Regions from separate parts of the Pseudoduganella sp. jia 12 genome, predicted to be linked through region 1. Evidence: predicted binding sites of a transcription regulator. Region 1 holds the regulator's gene; each other region holds the start of a gene.
The links. Region 1 encodes LexA, which represses DNA repair genes until DNA is damaged. Its sites were predicted from a motif close to ACTGTATNNNNATACAGT; they were not measured.

Region 2: the regulator LexA is predicted to act here: its motif matches at 2,648-2,665, upstream of ACY65G_RS10175 (putative DNA modification/repair radical SAM protein).
Region 3: the regulator LexA is predicted to act here: its motif matches at 2,444-2,461, upstream of ACY65G_RS07210 (VRR-NUC domain-containing protein).
Region 4: the regulator LexA is predicted to act here: its motif matches at 2,476-2,493, upstream of imuA (translesion DNA synthesis-associated protein ImuA).

Annotation. Positions count from the first base shown of each region.
Region 1 is NZ_JBUXKP010000013.1:116,126-120,533, forward strand. It holds gene ACY65G_RS25445 (cystathionine gamma-synthase family protein) at 1-755, shown strand, start outside; gene ACY65G_RS25450 (pepsin/retropepsin-like aspartic protease family protein) at 759-1,622, shown strand; gene lexA (transcriptional repressor LexA) at 1,734-2,450, opposite strand; gene rpsF (30S ribosomal protein S6) at 2,765-3,151, shown strand; gene priB (primosomal replication protein N) at 3,166-3,456, shown strand; gene rpsR (30S ribosomal protein S18) at 3,489-3,779, shown strand; gene rplI (50S ribosomal protein L9) at 3,813-4,265, shown strand.
Region 2 is NZ_JBUXKP010000004.1:205,296-209,703, reverse strand. It holds gene ACY65G_RS10180 (UdgX family uracil-DNA binding protein) at 1-1,229, opposite strand, end outside; gene ACY65G_RS10175 (putative DNA modification/repair radical SAM protein) at 1,406-2,635, opposite strand; gene can (carbonate dehydratase) at 2,810-3,478, opposite strand; gene dnaJ (molecular chaperone DnaJ) at 3,767-4,408, opposite strand, start outside.
Region 3 is NZ_JBUXKP010000003.1:255,144-259,551, forward strand. It holds gene ACY65G_RS07195 (ATP-binding protein) at 1-1,578, shown strand, start outside; gene ACY65G_RS07200 (hypothetical protein) at 1,575-1,772, shown strand; gene ACY65G_RS07205 (phasin family protein) at 1,809-2,360, shown strand; gene ACY65G_RS07210 (VRR-NUC domain-containing protein) at 2,536-4,185, shown strand; gene ACY65G_RS07215 (ATP-dependent DNA helicase) at 4,239-4,408, shown strand, end outside.
Region 4 is NZ_JBUXKP010000017.1:83,189-87,596, reverse strand. It holds gene ACY65G_RS28180 (error-prone DNA polymerase) at 1-310, opposite strand, end outside; gene ACY65G_RS28175 (Y-family DNA polymerase) at 307-1,776, opposite strand; gene imuA (translesion DNA synthesis-associated protein ImuA) at 1,709-2,470, opposite strand; gene ACY65G_RS28165 (DUF3800 domain-containing protein) at 3,144-3,929, shown strand; gene ACY65G_RS28160 (GIY-YIG nuclease family protein) at 4,148-4,408, shown strand, end outside.

The DNA of each region.
Region 1 (4,408 bases):
AGATCGCGGACCTGGAGCGCATCGGCGCGCTGTGCGCGGCAAAGGGCATCCTGTACATCGTCGACAACACGATGACCACGCCTTACCTGTTCCGTCCGAAAGCGGTGGGTGCCGGCCTCGTCATCAATTCGCTGACGAAATCGATCGCCGGCCACGGCAACGCGCTGGGCGGCAGCCTGACCGATACCGGTACCTACGACTGGAACCGCTACCCGAACATCTTCGAGAACTACAAGAAGGCGGCGCCGGCGATGTGGGGCATCACGCAGGTGCGCGCCAAGGGCTTGCGCGACTTCGGCGCTTCGCTGGGCCCGGAAGCTGCGCACCACATTGCCGTCGGTGCCGAAACGCTGGCGCTGCGCATGGAGCGCACGTGCGCCAATGCCAGGGCGCTGGCCGAGATGCTGGAAGCCGATCCGCGCGTGGCCGCCGTGCATTACCCGGGCCTGCCGTCGCACCCGCAGCACGCCATCGCGACCGACCTGTTCAAGGCCCATGGCTCGCTGTTCAGTTTTGAACTGCAGGATGGCATCGACTGCTTCGACTACCTGAACCGCCTGCGGATCGCCGTGCCCGCGTCGAACCTGGGCGACACCCGCACGCTGGTGATCCCGGTCGCGCACACGATCTTCTACGAAATGGGAGCCGAGCGCCGCGCGTCGATGGGCATCGCCGAATCGCTGATCCGCGTATCGGTGGGCATCGAGGATACCGATGACCTGGTCGACGATTTCCGCAAAGCGCTGGATGCATGAGGCATGAGGCAGCACTGGATCGGTGCCGCCGCCGCATTGGCCACGCTGTTTGCCGCCACAGCCGCGCAGGCTGAAGTCTCGGTGCCGCTGGCGCTGGAAAAGGGCATCCCCGTGGCGCAGCTGGCCATCGCCGGCAAGGTCTTTCCGTTCACGTTCGACACCGGTTCGTCCCGTACGCTGCACCTGACGCGCGACGTGATGGCCGAGATACCCGGCCTGAAACTCACGGGGCGCAAGTTAAGAAGCGCCGACCTGACCGGCGAGGTGCGCGAGGAGGAGGAGTTCGTCATTCCCGACCTCGTCGTCAACGGCGTATCGTTCGGCGAGGTGACGGGCGTGTCGTACGAGGCGTGGGGCCTGCACATCGGCGATGGTGCCGGGCTGCCGCCGCACTCCGTCGTCGGCCTCGGTCTCTTTGCCAGGCAGCCTTTCGTGTACGACCAGTCCGCCCGCACCTTGCGCTTCGGCGCGCCACTCGATCCGGGCCCGGGCTGGCGGCCGCTTCCTTATGAGCGGGTGCATGAAGGCATCGTCGCGACCTTGTCGAATGACCGGGCCCGCTATCGGCTCGTGTTCGATTCGGCCGCCAGCATCTCGATCGCCAAGCCGCAATCCGTGGAAAAGCAGGGAGACAGGCCGGCCCCGTGCGACGCGTTCGGGCCGGACAAGCCATGCAGCTTCGTATCGGTCTCGCTGCCCGGCGGGGCGGCGATCACGCCCTACCTGATGCCGTTGCCAGGCTTCTTCCAGCCAGACGGCATCCTTGGCGCCGACTTTTTCGGCCAATATGCGATCCATGTGGACCAGGCCAGGGGCAGGGTGGCGGTGCGGCCGACGGGAGGGCAGGTTCGTGAGGTTGAGCGATAAGGCAGGCGCCGCGACACGGTCGCAGCGCTGCATGATGTGGATGGTGCCGGCCAGGGCAGCCGACATCAGGCGCCGTGCCCGCCCTTGCAAGCGGGCGCGACAGAAGGGATGTCAGTGCCAGGCGCGCAGCAGACCGACCGCCAGGCCTTCCAGTGCGAATTCATCTTCGGGCTTCACGGTAATGATCTTGAAGTCCGGGTTTTCCGGCAGCAGTTCGATCGTGGAGCCGGTGCGGCGGTAGCGCTTCACCGTGACTTCGCTGCCGATGCGGGCCACGACGATCTGGCCGTTCTTGGCACTGTCCACCTTCTTCACCGCCAGCAGGTCGCCATCCATGATGCCCACATCACGCATCGATTCGCCGCGCACCTTCAGCAGGAAATCGGGTTTCGCGGAGAACAGGGCCGGGTCGACGCTGTAGGTTTTTTCCAGGTTTTCCTGCGCCAGGATCGGCGAGCCGGCAGCCACGCGGCCGATCAACGGCAGCTGCATCAGCAGCGCCGCCGGCACCTGCGGGATGTAATCGGTACCATGCGCGGTACCATGCGCGGCCCCATGACCAGAACCGGGTGCACCCGCCGGCGCCGATGGCCCCGACGCGGCCCGCGCGGCGCGGTCGCCCAGCAGGCGAATGCCGCGCGACGTGCCGGCCGTGATTTCGATCGCACCCTTGCGCGCGAGCGCCTTCAGGTGCTCCTCGGCCGCATTGGCCGATTTGAAACCCAATTCGGCGGCGATCTCGGCGCGCGTTGGCGGGAAGCCGGTGGTGTCGATGGCATCCCTGATCAGGTTGAGAATTTGTTCCTGCCTTGCGGTGAGCTTGATCATGGTGCGATGAGCTGTAAAGAATAGCTGTGGATATAGACAGTCTGTATTTTTGTACAGTGTCTGTGCGAATGCAAGAGGAAACACGATTCAGGCGCAGAAATATTTCATGAAAACCGGCGGCAAGCGCCAATTTGCGGGAAATGTTGCAAAAAACCCGATGCTCGTTACCCGTTTGCACAGCCCTTGCGAGCCCGTCGGCGCCCAGGCTGGCGGCTAGCCAGCGCTCAAAATACCTGCTATGCTTGCGGGCTTACCTCTTCCCACACCCGTCTTGACGCCGGGGTGGGCTATCAACAGTCCTTAAGGGAGTTTGCATGCGTCACTACGAAATCGTATTTATCGTCCATCCGGACCAGAGCGAGCAAGTGCCCGCGATGATCGAACGTTACAAAGCCAGCGTGACCTCGCGCGGCGGTAACGTGCACCGCGTGGAAGACTGGGGCCGCCGTCAAATGGCGTACTCCATCCAGAAACTGGCCAAGGCACACTACATCTGCCTGAACATCGAGTGCGACAACGACACTCTGGTCGAACTGGAAACCGCGTTCAAATTCAATGATGCCGTGCTGCGTCACCTGACCGTCAAGCTGAAGAAAGCGGAAACCGCTCCTTCGCCGATGATGAAGTCGGTCCAGCGTGAAGACGCCGCCAAGAGCCACCGCGCTGAAGCCGCGGCCGCTCCGGCAGCTGCTGCAGCCTAAATCCTGGAGTCTTGCTGAACGAGCTGAAGTTCACTGGCCTGATCACCGAGCGGGAAGTCATACGTTATACCCCCGCCGGGCTGCCGATCGTGAATGCAATATTGCAGCACAGTTCGCAGCAGATCGAGGCAGGCATCGCCCGCCAGACGGAATTTGAAATCGCCGCGCTTGCCGCGGGAGAGATTTCAGGCCGTTTCAGCAGCGCGCCACTGGGAGGGGCCTACGAATTCTCGGGGTTCCTCGCCAGGAAAAGCCGCAACAGCAAGAGCCTGGTTTTTCACATCATTGATTTTCGTGCCGCGTGAAGCGACACAATATTTAAATACAGGAGCCTAAAATGGCATTCGGTAAAAAGTTCGACAAAAACAAAGCCAAGCTGAAAGAAAAGCGCAAACAGCAGAACCCGCTGTTCAAGCGTAAGAAGTTCTGCCGCTTCACCGCCGCTGGCGTTGAGCAAGTTGACTACAAAGACGTCGACACCCTGAAAGATTTCATCCAGGAAAACGGCAAGATCATGCCGGCACGCCTGACCGGCACGAAGGCGCACTACCAGCGTCAAGTGGATACCGCGATCAAGCGCGCGCGCTACCTGGCCCTGCTGCCGTACACCGATCTGCACCACGCCTAATCGGCAGCAGTACAGATAGAACTGGAGAACATTATGCAAATCATTCTGCTGGAAAAAGTTATCAACGTCGGCAACCTGGGCGACGTGGTGAAGGTCAAGGACGGCTACGCACGTAACTTCCTGATCCCGCAAAAGCTGGCACGCCGTGCCACGACGGCCGCCGTGGCCGAGTTCGAAGCCAAGCGCGCCGACCTGGAAAAAGCCGCCGCTGAAAAGCTGGCAGCCGCACAAGGCCAGGGCGACAAGCTGAACGGCATGACCGTGACCGTGTCGCAAAAAGCCGGTGTCGATGGCCGCCTGTTCGGCTCCGTCACCAACTTCGACATCGCCGAAGCGCTGACCAAAGCCGGCTTCGCCGTGGAAAAAGCTGCCGTGCGCCTGCCGAACGGTCCGCTGAAGACCACCGGCGAGCACCCGGTGTCGGTTTCCCTGCACACGGACGTGGTGGTCGACGTGACCGTCGCCGTCGTGGGCGAAGCTGCTTAATTACCGGGATATTTCCTCGGTAAGATCGTCGTACATTAAAAAAGCCGGGTTCGCCCGGCTTTTTTATTGCCGGCGCCGGCGTCGCGAGGCCCTGCATGCAGCCCGCGAACCGCACCCGAAGCATGTGTCGGAACGCGCTGTTT
Region 2 (4,408 bases), on a different contig from region 1:
AAGTGCTTGACGGCGTTGGTCACATACACCGTGCGGCGGTCGAGCGCCGCTTCATCCATCGCCTTGTCCAGCAGGTCGCCAGCCGGGCCCACGAACGGTTTGCCGGCCAGGTCTTCCTGGTCGCCCGGCTGCTCGCCCACCAGCATGATCTTCGCGCGGCGGGCGCCCTGCCCGGCCACGGCCTGCGTGGCGTTCTGCCACAGGTCGCAGCGGCGGCACTCGTCGAGCGAACTCGGTTGCTGGCGCTCGGGCGCCGCCTTTTCGGAGGAGATCGGAATGGTGGTGCCGCCACGCTTGCCGACGGTATCGAGCTGCCCCACCTTGCGCGCGCCGGCCGCGGCCTGCGTGACCATGTGCGGCACCACGGCCGCTTCGGGCAAATTCTTCCAGAACCGCTGGCGGATGTGGCCGTGCATGATGTCCGCATTCAGGCGGGCGGGATTGAAGATGCTGCGATAGTAGGTGAGCCACAGCGATTCGCCGGCATCGTCGAAGTCCGCCGCGCTGCGCGCCAGGGCTTCGCCGGTGTGCAGGGTGACGCCGTCCCACAGCACGGTGGCTTCGGGCGTGGCGATCATCCAGCTTGTCTTGCCCATGCGTTTTGCGAAGTGCTGGGCAACCTGCGGCAGCACATCGTGCGCGGGTTCGAACCATGCAACGAAACGTGGCGCCCCCGCTTCCTCGGGGCGCTCGCGAAAGCGAAGGTAGGCATGCATGTCGTGTTCCTCGTGCCGCACCGCCCTCACCATGCTGGCGAGGCGGGCGCCATCGACGTCGGCCATCGAGACGACCTCGTGTTCGCCACTGTGCCAGCGCCACAGCACGCGGTACAGGAAGGCCCAGCGGTCGTGGGCGCGATAGCAGGCGGCGCCTTGCAGCATCTCCATCAGCTTGCGGGAGATGCGCAGCTGCGCGCCTGGCTGGAAATTCGAGGGCGGCGGGTCCGATCGCTCATCGGGGTTATGAGTTTCCTCACTGGCCAACTTACTTACCAAGGTGCTTGCTACTGCGCTTGCTACTGCGCTTGCTACTGCGCTTGCTGGTTCACTTGCCGACTCGGTTACTGCGTTGCTGCCTGCTTCACCTGCTACATCAACTTCACCTGCTACTTCGACTTCAACTTCAACTGCTACTTCAACTTCAACTTCAACTGCTACTTCAACTTCCTTTACTGCCACTTGCTTTACTACGTTGCTGCCCGAGTCATTCACCAGCTCACCTAAAGCCATTGGAGGCATTGCACTCAGCAGGTCTCCGCCGCCATCCTGCATGACCCATTGTACGTATTCGGGCCGAATGCGGCGCACGATCAAATCCCGCGCGGCGGCCCGCCATTCGGCGAACGATGTCACGACGACCGGCTGGCCGGACAGCGCCCGCGCCACCGCGTCCGTCTGGCTGGCCGTCATGCGGCCTGCAGCTCGGGGAACAGTGCCATCTGCTGCGGTACGTCGGCCATGGACCGGCGCAGCGTATCGGACGGCGTGGTGTCCTGCGCCGGACGGTAGTCGGCGGTAACGATGAATGGCGCCACTTTCTTCATGCTGCAGCGCAGGCGCGCGAGATCGGCCCAGCGCACCTGCCGCATGCGGCGCAGCTCGACGATGCGCTGCGCGTTGCGGATGCCGATGCCGGGAATGCGCGCGATCATCTGGGGCTCGGCGCGGTTCAGGTCCATCGGGAAGTGCTCGCGGTGGGCCAGTGCCCAGGCCAGCTTGGGGTCGATGTCGAGCGACAGGTTGCCCGTCCCCGGCAGCAGTTCCTTCGCCTGGAAGCCATAGCTGCGCAACAGGAAGTCGGCCTGGTACAGCCGGTGCTCGCGCAGCAGCGGCGGCGGCGCCAGCGGCACGCTCTTCGGGCTTTCGGGAATCGGGCTGAAAGCGCTGTAGTAGACGCGCTTGAGTTTGTAGCTGCCGTACAGCGTTTCGGCCGTGGTGAGAATGCGCGCATCGTCGCTCGCATCGGCGCCCACGATCATCTGCGTGCTCTGGCCGGCCGGTGCGAACTTCGGCGCCTTCGGCTCGCCTTCCTTTTCGTCCAGCTTCAGGCGGATGTTCCCCATCGCCAGCTTGATCGTGTGGACGTTCTTTTCCGGCGCCAGCCTTTGCACGCTGTCCTGCGTCGGCAGTTCGATGTTGACGGACAGGCGGTCCGCATAGCGGCCGGCCGCTTCGATCAGGGCCGGATCGGCATCGGGAATCGTTTTGAGATGGATGTAGCCGCGGAACTGGTGCACTTCGCGCAGCTCGCGCGCGACGGCGACCAGTTGCTCCATCGTGTAGTCGGCGGACTGGATGATGCCGGAACTGAGGAACAGGCCGTCGATGTAGTTACGCAGGTAAAAGTCGACGGTAAGCTTCACCACTTCCTGCACGGTGAAACGGGCACGCGGCACGTTCGACGTGCGGCGGTTGACGCAATACTGGCAGTCGTAGACGCAGAAATTCGTCAGCAGGATCTTCAGCAGCGAGACGCAGCGGCCATCGGGCGTATAGCTGTGGCAGATGCCCATGCCGTTGGTGGCACCCAGGCCATCCTTGCCCTCGGACGAACGCTTCGGCGCGCCACTGCTGGCGCAGGAGGCATCGTATTTCGCCGCATCGGCGAGGATTTCCAGCTTGTCGTTCAGCTCCATCATCGGCACCCAACTGTACAGATATACAGTATAACGGAAGCCTGTTCAGGACACGGTACAAGCAGCGGCGATTAGCGGGTCAGCTGCGGTTCAGGAAAACTGGGGACGTACCCCTGTTTGCAGGAAAGATTTCCTGTAAACAGGGGTACGTCCCCAGTTTTGGACGTTGCCGGATCAGGCAGCGTTGTAGTGGTTGGCCAGCCGGTCTTTCAGCTTCGTTTGCAGCTGCGGGTATTCGGTGATCGACATGCCCAGGTCGTGCAGGTGGCCGTCGTTGATGCCGTACACCCAGCCGTGCACGGCCACTTCCTGGCCACGGTCCCAGGCGTCGCGCAGGATCGTCGTCGAGCACACGTTGACGACCTGCTCCACCACGTTCAGCTCCACGAGCTTTTCGCTGCGCACGCGTTCGTCGAGCACGGTGCCCAGGTAGCGCTCGTGCTTCTGGCTCACGTCCTGCACGTGGCGCAGCCAGTTGTCGACGAGGCCCACGCGGGCGCCCGTCAGCGCGGCATGCACGCCCTTGCAGCCGTAGTGGCCCACGATGATCACGTGCTTCACCTTCAGCACTTCGATCGCGAATTGCAGCACGGAGAGGCAGTTCAGGTCGGAGTGGACGACGACGTTGGCGATGTTACGGTGGACGAACACATCGCCCGGCAGCAGGCCGAGCAGTTCGTTGGCGGGTACGCGGCTGTCCGAACAGCCGATCCACAGGTATTCCGGCGAAGCCTGGTTGGCCAGCCGGTGGAAGAACTCGGGGTCGCGCTGGACCATCGAGTCGGCCCAGCGGCGGTTGTTGTTGAGGAGTTCCCGCAGGTCGGAGGGCTTGGTATCGTTCATGATGCTCCTTTCAGACGTAACAAGGCCGCCGGTTGCTGCCTCACAACGCGGCGGCCGTAAATTCAGCTGCCAGTTTATCCGATCCGACTGCTGTCGGCCGAACGTACTTTTTTGGTAGCGGTCTCTTGCAGGCTTTCAACCCAAGGGCAAATGCCGGGGTCAGGAGGAAGTACCGGCCTGCAGGCCAGTACCGCTATGCCGGCAAGGAGCGATGCTCCTTGAAACCCCGGCTACGCCCCGTCGGGTCTGACCCCAGACTCACGCCGTTGGGTTCATGGCGCTTCAAACTTACTCGAAGAAATCCTTCACCTTGTCCATCCAGCCTTTCGATTGCGGGCTGTGCTTGGAGCCGCCCTCGACCGTGGCGCGCTCGAACTCGCGCAGCAGTTCCTTCTGCTTGTCGGTCAGCTTGACCGGCGTTTCGACGGCCACGTGGCAGAACAGGTCGCCCGGGTAGCCGGAGCGCACGCCTTTCACGCCCTTGCCCTTCAGGCGGAACGTCTTGCCGGACTGGGTGCCCTCGGGCACGGTGAACGACACCTTGCCGGACAGCGTGGGCACTTCGATTTCACCGCCCAGTGCCGCCTTGGCGAACGAGATCGGCATTTCGCAGTGCAGGTCGTCGCCTTCGCGCTGGAACACCGGGTGCGCCTTGATGTGGATTTCCACGTACAGGTCGCCCGGCGGCCCGCCATTCGTTCCCGGCTCGCCGTTGCCGGACGAGCGGATGCGCATGCCGTTGTCGATACCCGCCGGGATCTTCACTTCCAGCGTCTTGTTGCGCTTGATGCGACCGGCGCCCGAGCAGGCGGGGCACGGCTCGGGAATGATCTTGCCCGTGCCATGGCATTTCGGGCACGTTTGCTGGATGCTGAAGAAACCCTGCTGCATGCGCACCTGGCCGTGGCCGCCGCACGTGGAACAGGTGAC
Region 3 (4,408 bases), on a different contig from region 1:
GCCGACGCGGTGGCCGCACTGGTCGCGCGCGGCCTGTCCGGCGACATCCGCATCTTCCCGCTGACGTTCCAGCACAGCAGCGGGCGCCATATCGATGGCGAACTGCGCCTGGTCGTGCTGGAAAAGGCGGGCATGCGGCTGCTGCACATGCGCGTGGCGGACGTGACGGGCCAGCGCGTTGCCGAAGCGTTGCGCACGGGGCAGAACCGGTTGCTGGAGATGATCGCGCGGGGCGCCCCCCTGCAGGACATCCTGGACAACCTGCTGCGCCTGATCGAAAGCCAGGCACCGGGCCTCGTCTGCACCGTGCTGCTGCTGGAAGAAGATGGCGTAACGGTGCGGGGCGGGGCCGCGCCCAGCATGCCGCCGGACTTCCTGCCCATGTTCGATGGTTTGCTGATCGGCCCGTCGGTCGGTTCGTGCGGCACCGCGATGTTCCGCCGCGAACCCGTGGTGGTGGCCGATATCCGCCGCGATCCGCTGTGGAACGGCTGGCACGAAGTCGCCGCCCGGCATGGCCTGCACGCGTGCTGGGCAATGCCGATCATGGCCGACGAACACACGGTCCTGGGATCGTTTGCCATGTACTACCGCGACATCCGCCTGCCGCGCACGGAGGACGAGCGGCTCATCGCCGTGGCCGTGCACCTGGCCGGTATCGCCATCGAGCGCACCCGCCGGGAAGCGGAACTGGCGCGGCATCGCCATCACCTGGAAGACCTGGTGATGGCGCGCACGGCCGAACTGCGCAGCGCGAAGGAGCGGGCCGAACTGGCCAGCGCCGAACTGGCCGCCGCACTGGACGACCTGCGCAAGACGCAGGCCGAACTGGTCCGGCGCGACAAGCTGGCCGCGCTGGGCGGGCTGGTGGCCGGCGTGGCCCACGAGCTGAACACGCCGATCGGCAACACGCTGACGATCGCCAGTGCGATGAGCGAGCGCGTGGGCGCCCTGCGCGCCGGCATGACTGCCGGCCTGCGCCGCTCCGACCTCGAACAGTTCCTCGTCCAGGCCGCGGAGGCCGACGAAGTCGTGGTGCGCAACCTGCGCCGGGCTGCCGCGCTGATCGCCAGCTTCCGGCAGGTGGCTGTCGACACGGCCAGCTCGCAGCGCCGCCAGTTCCGGCTCGATGAATTCATCGCCGAACTGGTGCTGCCGCTGACGGCCGGGATCGCGCCGCCACGGCCGCGCGTCGTGCAGGAAGTGGCGCCCGGCCTGGCGATGGACAGCTATCCCGGCCCGCTCGGGCAGGCCGTATCCGCCCTGTTCGAGAATGCCGTGATCCACGGGCTGGACGGGGGCGGCGATGGCACCGTCACGCTGGCGGCCCACGCGCTGGAGGATGGCTGGATCGCGTTGTCGGTGGCCGACAATGGCGCAGGCATTCCTGCGGGCAACCTCGAGCGGGTGTATGATCCGTTCTTCACCACCCGGCCCGGCGCCGGCGGTTCCGGCCTGGGCCTGCACGTGACGCACAATATCGTTACCGGCGTGCTGGGCGGCCGGATCGCCGTGCGCAGCGAGCCGGGCGCCGGCACCACCTTCACGATGACCCTTCCCGCGATCGCCCCCTCATGAAACGCAAGCTGTTCCTGTGTACCCTGCTGCTGGCCGCCGTGGCCGGCGCCGCGCCCGCCCCGTGGTGGCTGTGGGAGAGCGTGACCGGCAATGGCGCCAAGGTCTGCTCGCAGACGCCGCTCGGCCCCGGCTGGCGCAAGTTGCTCGGCCCCTACAAGGATTCCCGTTGCGAGAAGTTGATTCGTGTTCAATAATGGCCCGACAAGCTTTTTCACACCGACGGAGGAGACATGTTTCAGAATCCCGAGCAGTTTGCCCAGGCCACGAAAGCCCTGTTCGAGTTCCAGCTCGAAACCTTCAACACGCTGACCAGCAAGGCGGTCCAGGGCATTGAACAGGTATTGCAGCTCAATATCGATACGGCCAGGAGCGGCGTTGAAAAGAATATCGCCGCGGGCAAGGAGCTCAGCCAGGCCACCGATCCGAAAGCCGCCATGGCGGCCGCCAGCGCGCGGATGCAGAACCTGACCAACCTGACCGAGTACAACCACCAGCTCGGCCAGATCCTTACCGAAATCCGTGCGGAATTCACCAGTGCGGCCGACGCCCACCTGGCCGAGGCGCGCAGCAACCTGTCGGCCCTGATCTACGACGTGACGAAAAACGTGCGGCCCGGCTCCGAAAACGCGGTGGAAATCGTCAAGACGGCGATCGACAACGCCTTCAATGGCTATGAACAGGTGACCAAGGCCACGCGCCAGGCTGTTGCCGCCTTCGAGGACCAGTTGGCGAAAGCGGCCGCGCTTGCCGAACAGAAGGGCGACGGGCAGACCAAGCATTGAGCATGGGGCGGCATGGCCGGCAGGGCCGACATGCGTTGCCGGCATAAAATAAAACGCTGGGCAAGCGGCGGGAGAAGCGATAGACTGTATATAAATACAGTTTTTTGTTCTCCCGCCGTTTTTTCGCCTCCGCTTTTTTCTCTACGCCTTCCTTGCCCGCTTCCCCGCAGTGCCGATGAAACCCGTCCTGGAAAACCCTTTTTATTACCTGGATAACTTCCATCGGGTCCTCGAATGGATCGGCGAACGCTATGCCGACCTGCTCGACGGCGAGGAGCGCGACTTCATCGACCGTTTCCCCGCCCTGCCCCAGCCATCGCGCGCCCTGTTCGTGCGGATGGTGATGCGCAAGGGCCAGTTGTTCCGTGCGTCGAAGCTGGTGTACGAGGAAATCGGCTGCGCCCGCGCTGCCGCCGGGCCGCTGGCAGAAACGGGCTGGGTCGTCGCCGATCCGGCCATGTCGCTCGACGAACTGTTCGACCTGCTGCAAAAGCCGGAGCTGTGCCAGGCGTTCGGGCTGGCCGGCGCGTTGCGTTCGGCCCGCAAGGAAGCGCAGCTGGAAGCATTGCGCGCGGCGCACGAAGGTGAACGGCCGTTCTCGGCCTGGTGCCGGGACAATGCGCCACGCGATGAAGCCTGGCGCATCGTCGCGAAACCGCTGTGCGACCGGCTGCGGCTGATCTTCTTTGGCAACTATCACCAGGACTGGACGGAATTCGTGCTGTCCGACCTCGGCGTGTTCCGCTTCGAGCAGGTGGAGATCTCGGGCGCGGCGCGGGGCTTCCGTACGCGCCGCGACATCGACGACTACCTGCGCCTGCACGCCTGCCGCGAACGCTTCGGCAATGGCGAGGCGCCGCTGGACGTGCTGCGCGACGTGCCGCCGCCCGGCACGGACAACGAATGGCTGGCCAGCCGCCGCCACAAGCTGCTGTTCCAGCTGGGCCAGCAACTGGAAAAGCTGCGCGACTGGGCCGGCGCGTGCACCGTCTACAGCGATTGCGCCTACCCGGGCGCGCGGGCGCGCGCGATCCGCGTGCTGGAAAAGGACGAGCAGTTCGGCGCCGCCTGGGAGCGCCTGCAACGGGCGATGGCCGCGCCGGAAAGCGAAGCGGAACGGCAGCACCTGCTGCGCATGGCACCACGACTGGCGCGCCGCCTCGGGCATCCGCGCGGCAATGCCGGCAAACCCGTGCCGCCGGCGCGGCTCGACCTCGCGCTGCCCCGGCCGGACGGCCAGTGGTGGGTCGAAGGCGTGGTGCGCGACCACCTGAACCGCGACGAAGCGCCAGTCTTCTACGTGGAAAATGCGCTGATCAACTCGCTGTTCGGACTGCTGTGCTGGGACGCGGTCTTCGCCGCCATTCCCGGCGCCTTCTTCCATCCGTTCCACCATGGCCCCGCGGACCTGCACAGTGCCGACTTCCATCGCCGCCGCACCGCGCAGTTCGATGCCTGCCTGGCGCAGCTGGACGACGGCAGCTATCCGGCCACGATCCGGCGCAACCTGGAGGCCAAGCGCGGCATCTCGTCGCCATTCGTGTTCTGGGGCGCGATGGATGAAACGCTGCTCGACCTGGCGCTGCACTGCATTCCGCCCGCGCACCTGAAGCAATCGTTCCTGCGCATCCTGCAGGATGTGAAAGCCAACCGCACGGGCTTCCCGGACCTGATCCAGTTCTGGCCGGCCGAGCGCCGCTACAACATGATCGAAGTGAAGGGCCCCGGCGACCGCCTGCAGGACAACCAGCTGCGCTGGATCGACTACTGCGCGCAGCATCGCATGCCGGTGACGGTCTGCTACCTGCAATGGGCGCCGCAATGACAGCCCCAATGACAGCCGCAGTGACAGCCGCAGTGACAGACGACATACGCTCGATGACGACAAAGTACAAGGTTGCCGTGCGCGCGCTGTGCGAGTTCACGGCCAAGGCGGGCGACCTGGACTTGCGCTTCACGCCCTCGCCCACCGCGCAGGAAGGCATCGCCGGGCATGGCGTGGTCACGTCGCGCCGCGACGACGATTACGAAAAGGAGATCGCGCTGGC
Region 4 (4,408 bases), on a different contig from region 1:
CACTCAGATTGCCGTAGCCGTCGCGGTTCATCGCCAGCACGAGCAGATTGAACGGCGGGCTGCCATCCTCCGGCGTCACCGTCATCTGGCTTCCAATCAGCAGATGCAGGCCAGCCTCCTTCGCGGCGATATGGGCTTTGACCACGCCGGCAAGCGTGCATTCGTCGGCGATCGCCAGCGCGCGATAGCCCAGTGCCACGGCGCGTTCGACCAGCTCCTCCGGTGCGGATGCGCCGCGCAGGAACGTAAAATGCGACAGGCACTGTAACTCCGCATAGTCGGGCAGGCTCGGGCGCGTGCCAGGGTTCATGCGAACAATCCGTGCAGGTACCACTGCAGCTCGCCCGTGCGCTCTTGGTAAATCCAGAAGCAGCTGGCGTCGCTTCCCTGAGCGATGTAATAGTCCCTCGCTGCGGTGCTGTCGTCCCACCAGCCGCCCTCCAGCCGCTCGGGCCCGCGGATAAGCGTCAGCGGACTACCATAGAACGGGCGCTGGTCTCGCATCAACAACTTAATCGGCCGCTTGAACAGCCAGAACGGCCGCGCAGGCGTGTCGCCGTCGGCCGGGAACGAGGGGGGCTTCAACGTCGCCGGCGTCCAGCGGTTGCAGATTTCCGGACGGTAATCGGCCTCGGGCGCGGGAGCGAGCACGCGCTCCGGTCCCAGCCGCGCCGTCAGCAGTTCCATCAGCCGCAGCATGTCGGCTTGGCTGCCACCTGGCTCGGGAAACAAGGTCAGGTTGGGTGGCGCCATTGGCTGCAGCTGCGTGGCGTCGAGCCGCAGCCCAATCACTGGGGCCCTTAGCTCGACCTTGGCTAAGCGCTCTTTCAACAAACGCAGCAGATGATCCTCCTGCCAAGCCGGTTCGGCCAGCAGAATCACCAACGGTGTCGGCGCGATCGCCGCGCGGCCGCGCTCGTGCACCAGCTGCAGTGTGAACGTCAACACGGCCAGCTGGCGGACGGTCAACCACCCGGTTAGCTGGAGCACCAGGCGCGACGCCCCATCGAGCAGGGCCTCGGCGTGCTCGACACGCTCGTAGGTCTCGATCGCGGCACTGAACGTCTCCGGTACGCTGAGCCAGCGGTGCAGCTCTGGTGTCGTGCCATAAGCGCGATCGAGAGCGTCGGCCAGCTGCGTACTGGTACGGCGGATCAGGCCCGCGCGCGGCAGGCGTCGCAGTGCGCCCAAGTCCCGGGCGCCCACGCCCGTTAGCCATTCGCTGTGTGGCTGGGCCGCCGGCAGCAGGGCACATGGCACGCGATCGAGCTCGCGGTGCAACGTGCGCTGCTGCAGCACGCGTGCGTAATGGATGGCATGCTTGGAGCGACTGCGCCGCGCCAGCAGCCAAGCACCGGCGGCCGTGGGAGCAACGCCCAGCTGCATGGTCAGGCCCAGCCGGCCAAGCGCCTCGCGCACGAGAAGCGATAACGGGCGTACCCCATTAAACAGGTTTAGGCTCGGGCCCACGTCCAGCAGCAGACCAAAATCTGGCTCCAGTGCTATATCCGGCGTAAACCGATATAAGGCCAACACGGCCGCGTCGAGAGCCGCCTTCTCCCGTTGCTCGTCGCGATCCAGCAGCAGGGCATCTGGGGCCAGCGCTGCTACGCCGCCCGCGCGCATGGCTGGCTGTACCCCCATCGCAAGCGCGTCGGCCGAGGCAACCAACACGCGCTCCCGATCGAGCACCACGTGCGGACCCGGTTCAGACCAGGACGGGCGCAACGCCTGCAACGGCAGCAGGGGCAAATATAGGCTGAACAGCAGGTGCATGATCGGTCTCGACAGGATGGCGGCGGCTCGGCATGTCGGGCAGCGGGATAAAAATCGGCTCGTCTGCGAGCGGGCCGCGTCGCTTAATGATCTCGACAAGGGTGCCACCGTACGCCGGGCGCAGTGCCAGGCGCAGTGGTGCCGGTGATGGCTCTATCGCGCTGGCCAATGGCCGGAGTAGCCAGAACCACGTTTCCGCCCCTTGCGCAGCCAAGTGCAGCCGGCGCAGGTGCTCACTTCGAACCTCCCGTTGCCATAGCAGTACCGCACCACACCCTCCTGCTCGCAGCAGCTGCTCGGCCGACCAGAGCGCATCCGCCGTACACTCGGGCTCAATCCAGATCAGGCGCGACGGATCGATGCCCCAAGCCAGCGCGGCCCGCGCATGCGGAACGTACGGTGGCTGGACCAGAGCGATGCGTCGGTGTTGTGACAGCGCTGCCAGGACAGGCTTGAGCAACTGTAGCTCGCCGATCCCGGGCTGCTGCAGCAGGAGTTCGTTCAGCACCGAGCGAGGCCAGCCACCGTCCGGCAGTTCCGTGTCGAGATCAGCGTGCCCAGTAGGCACGCTGGGCAGGCGCGCCCGCGCTAATTCGCTGGCGCGCCAGACATTCGGCAGGGCCGCAGGAGCAATGCCGCTGGCATGAAATGCTTGCAATGACGGGACCGAGGCTGCGCACATGATTGTTGTCAACTTATACTGTGTTTTTATACAGTATAAGTGATCAACGCAGGAAACCCAAGAAGAAGATGTTTCCGTGCGGCCAGTATTGTGGTGCGTTTATGATCCATAATCAATCATGCGCACCAAATGGTACTCCGAGCAAAATCCATGCGTGGGTCGGACACAGACACATTGAAGGCACCCTACTAAATCACCTGCAGAAGCGCAATCTTATCGCCATAAGTCGCTGATTTTAAAGGGAAATTCCTGTATAATGAGAGCTATTACCAGCTCATGTAGGAGTACGAGAATGAAACACAGGAACGGTGTGATGAAGCGTACAAAACTGCGCAAAAATCGGGCAAGACCTGGGCATGCTACCCTCACTGCGCCTCGTTTGCTGCGTGTCCTGAAAGGCGCAGTGAGGGTAGCATGCCCAGCGGCAACTGTCAATATATACAGCATTCCTCTCAAGCACTGTTCCTCAGCAACATCCGTCCACCCGCGATTTCAGGCTGTTTCATCTTCCTTCGTTCTGTGATATGATGTTCCCAGGTTGAGTAAGTCCATTGAAGTAACCGGAGGGACGAGCGAGAGCTTGGCTGTCCTAAGCGCGGTCTAAACGCGCGGGCTTTTTGGCATAACCCCTTACACCTAAAATGACCTTCAACACTGAAGGTCATTTTTTTTGCCCGGATGACACATGGCTTCTTCAGCAATGGCTTACCTTGACGAAAGTGGAGACTTGGGCTGGAAGCTGGATGCGCCCTATGGTGATGGCGGGTCCGCACGATACTTTGTCATCGCTATCGCCGTGGGGCTGAATAACGCGTACCGCCGCGTGGGCAAGGTGGTCGAGACACTCCACAAAGCCCAGGGGTGGACCTCGAAACACGAGAAGAAGTGGGCGACCATCAGTCCAGGCGCGCGCGAGGCATTCTGCCAGCTGGCTGCCGCGGAGTTGGTCGGCAATGATCAGATAAAGGTCATGCTGGCTGTCTATCACAAGGAGCATGCGCCTGACTTCTTGCGCGGGCTCGATGTCAGAGCCGCGCATCCCAACGCGACGGAGGCTGACATCGCCTCGCTGGAAGCGAAGTACAAAGGCCGGGCACACCTGGTGTATGCCATGATGGTCGCAGAGACACTGGCCGAGCATTTGCCAGCGATGGACACCTTTACGTTTTGTCCTGATGAACTCAACGAGGGGCAACGGGCGCTGGATCATATTCTGACATATCGCCTGCTCATACAGCAGCAGCGCAACCTGGAGCTCAAACGTGTCGATCGCGTCGCCGCGATGCAACGTGGCCTCGATTTTGCAGATATGTGCGCGGGAGCAGCGTTCGAGGCATACCAGCGTAACGACGCCAAGTATCTCGACATTCTTCGGCCCTATGTGATCATCAAAGACTTCACCAACCTAGTCCCGACGGAGCAACCGATCTTTCTCGACACCTCCCCACCTGTCCGAGTCGCCGGCTTATAAGCGCTCGTTGCGGGCGCACCGCCGGTGATACCCCTTCCACGCTACCGGCGCAGCAATAGCTCGCCGCCGCCCCCTGTCAAGCAGGGCTGGCGACGCAGCGCTAGGTACGCTGGATACTAGTCGTCGCTGGCCTATACCGTGGTGGGAGCGCCCTTTTGATACTCTTGATAAAACATGTTATCAAGAGTAAAGTCTCCAGCTCGACCGGAGAACGCGACATGGGCAAACGGCAACGGAAGCATATCTTCTTGTACGTGCTGCGCCTTGAAGGCGATAAGTTCTACGTCGGCCAGTCGAGAAACCTAACTGATCGACTTAAAAAGCACTTCGAGGGACGAGGCTCTTCATGGACGCGGCTGCATAGACCGGTGGAAGTTATCAGCACGGTCGAGTTGGGCACGGCAAGCTGGATCACGGCGACCCGAGCCGAGACTTACCTGACGCTCGACCTCATGAAAATATACGGTACGGATAATGTT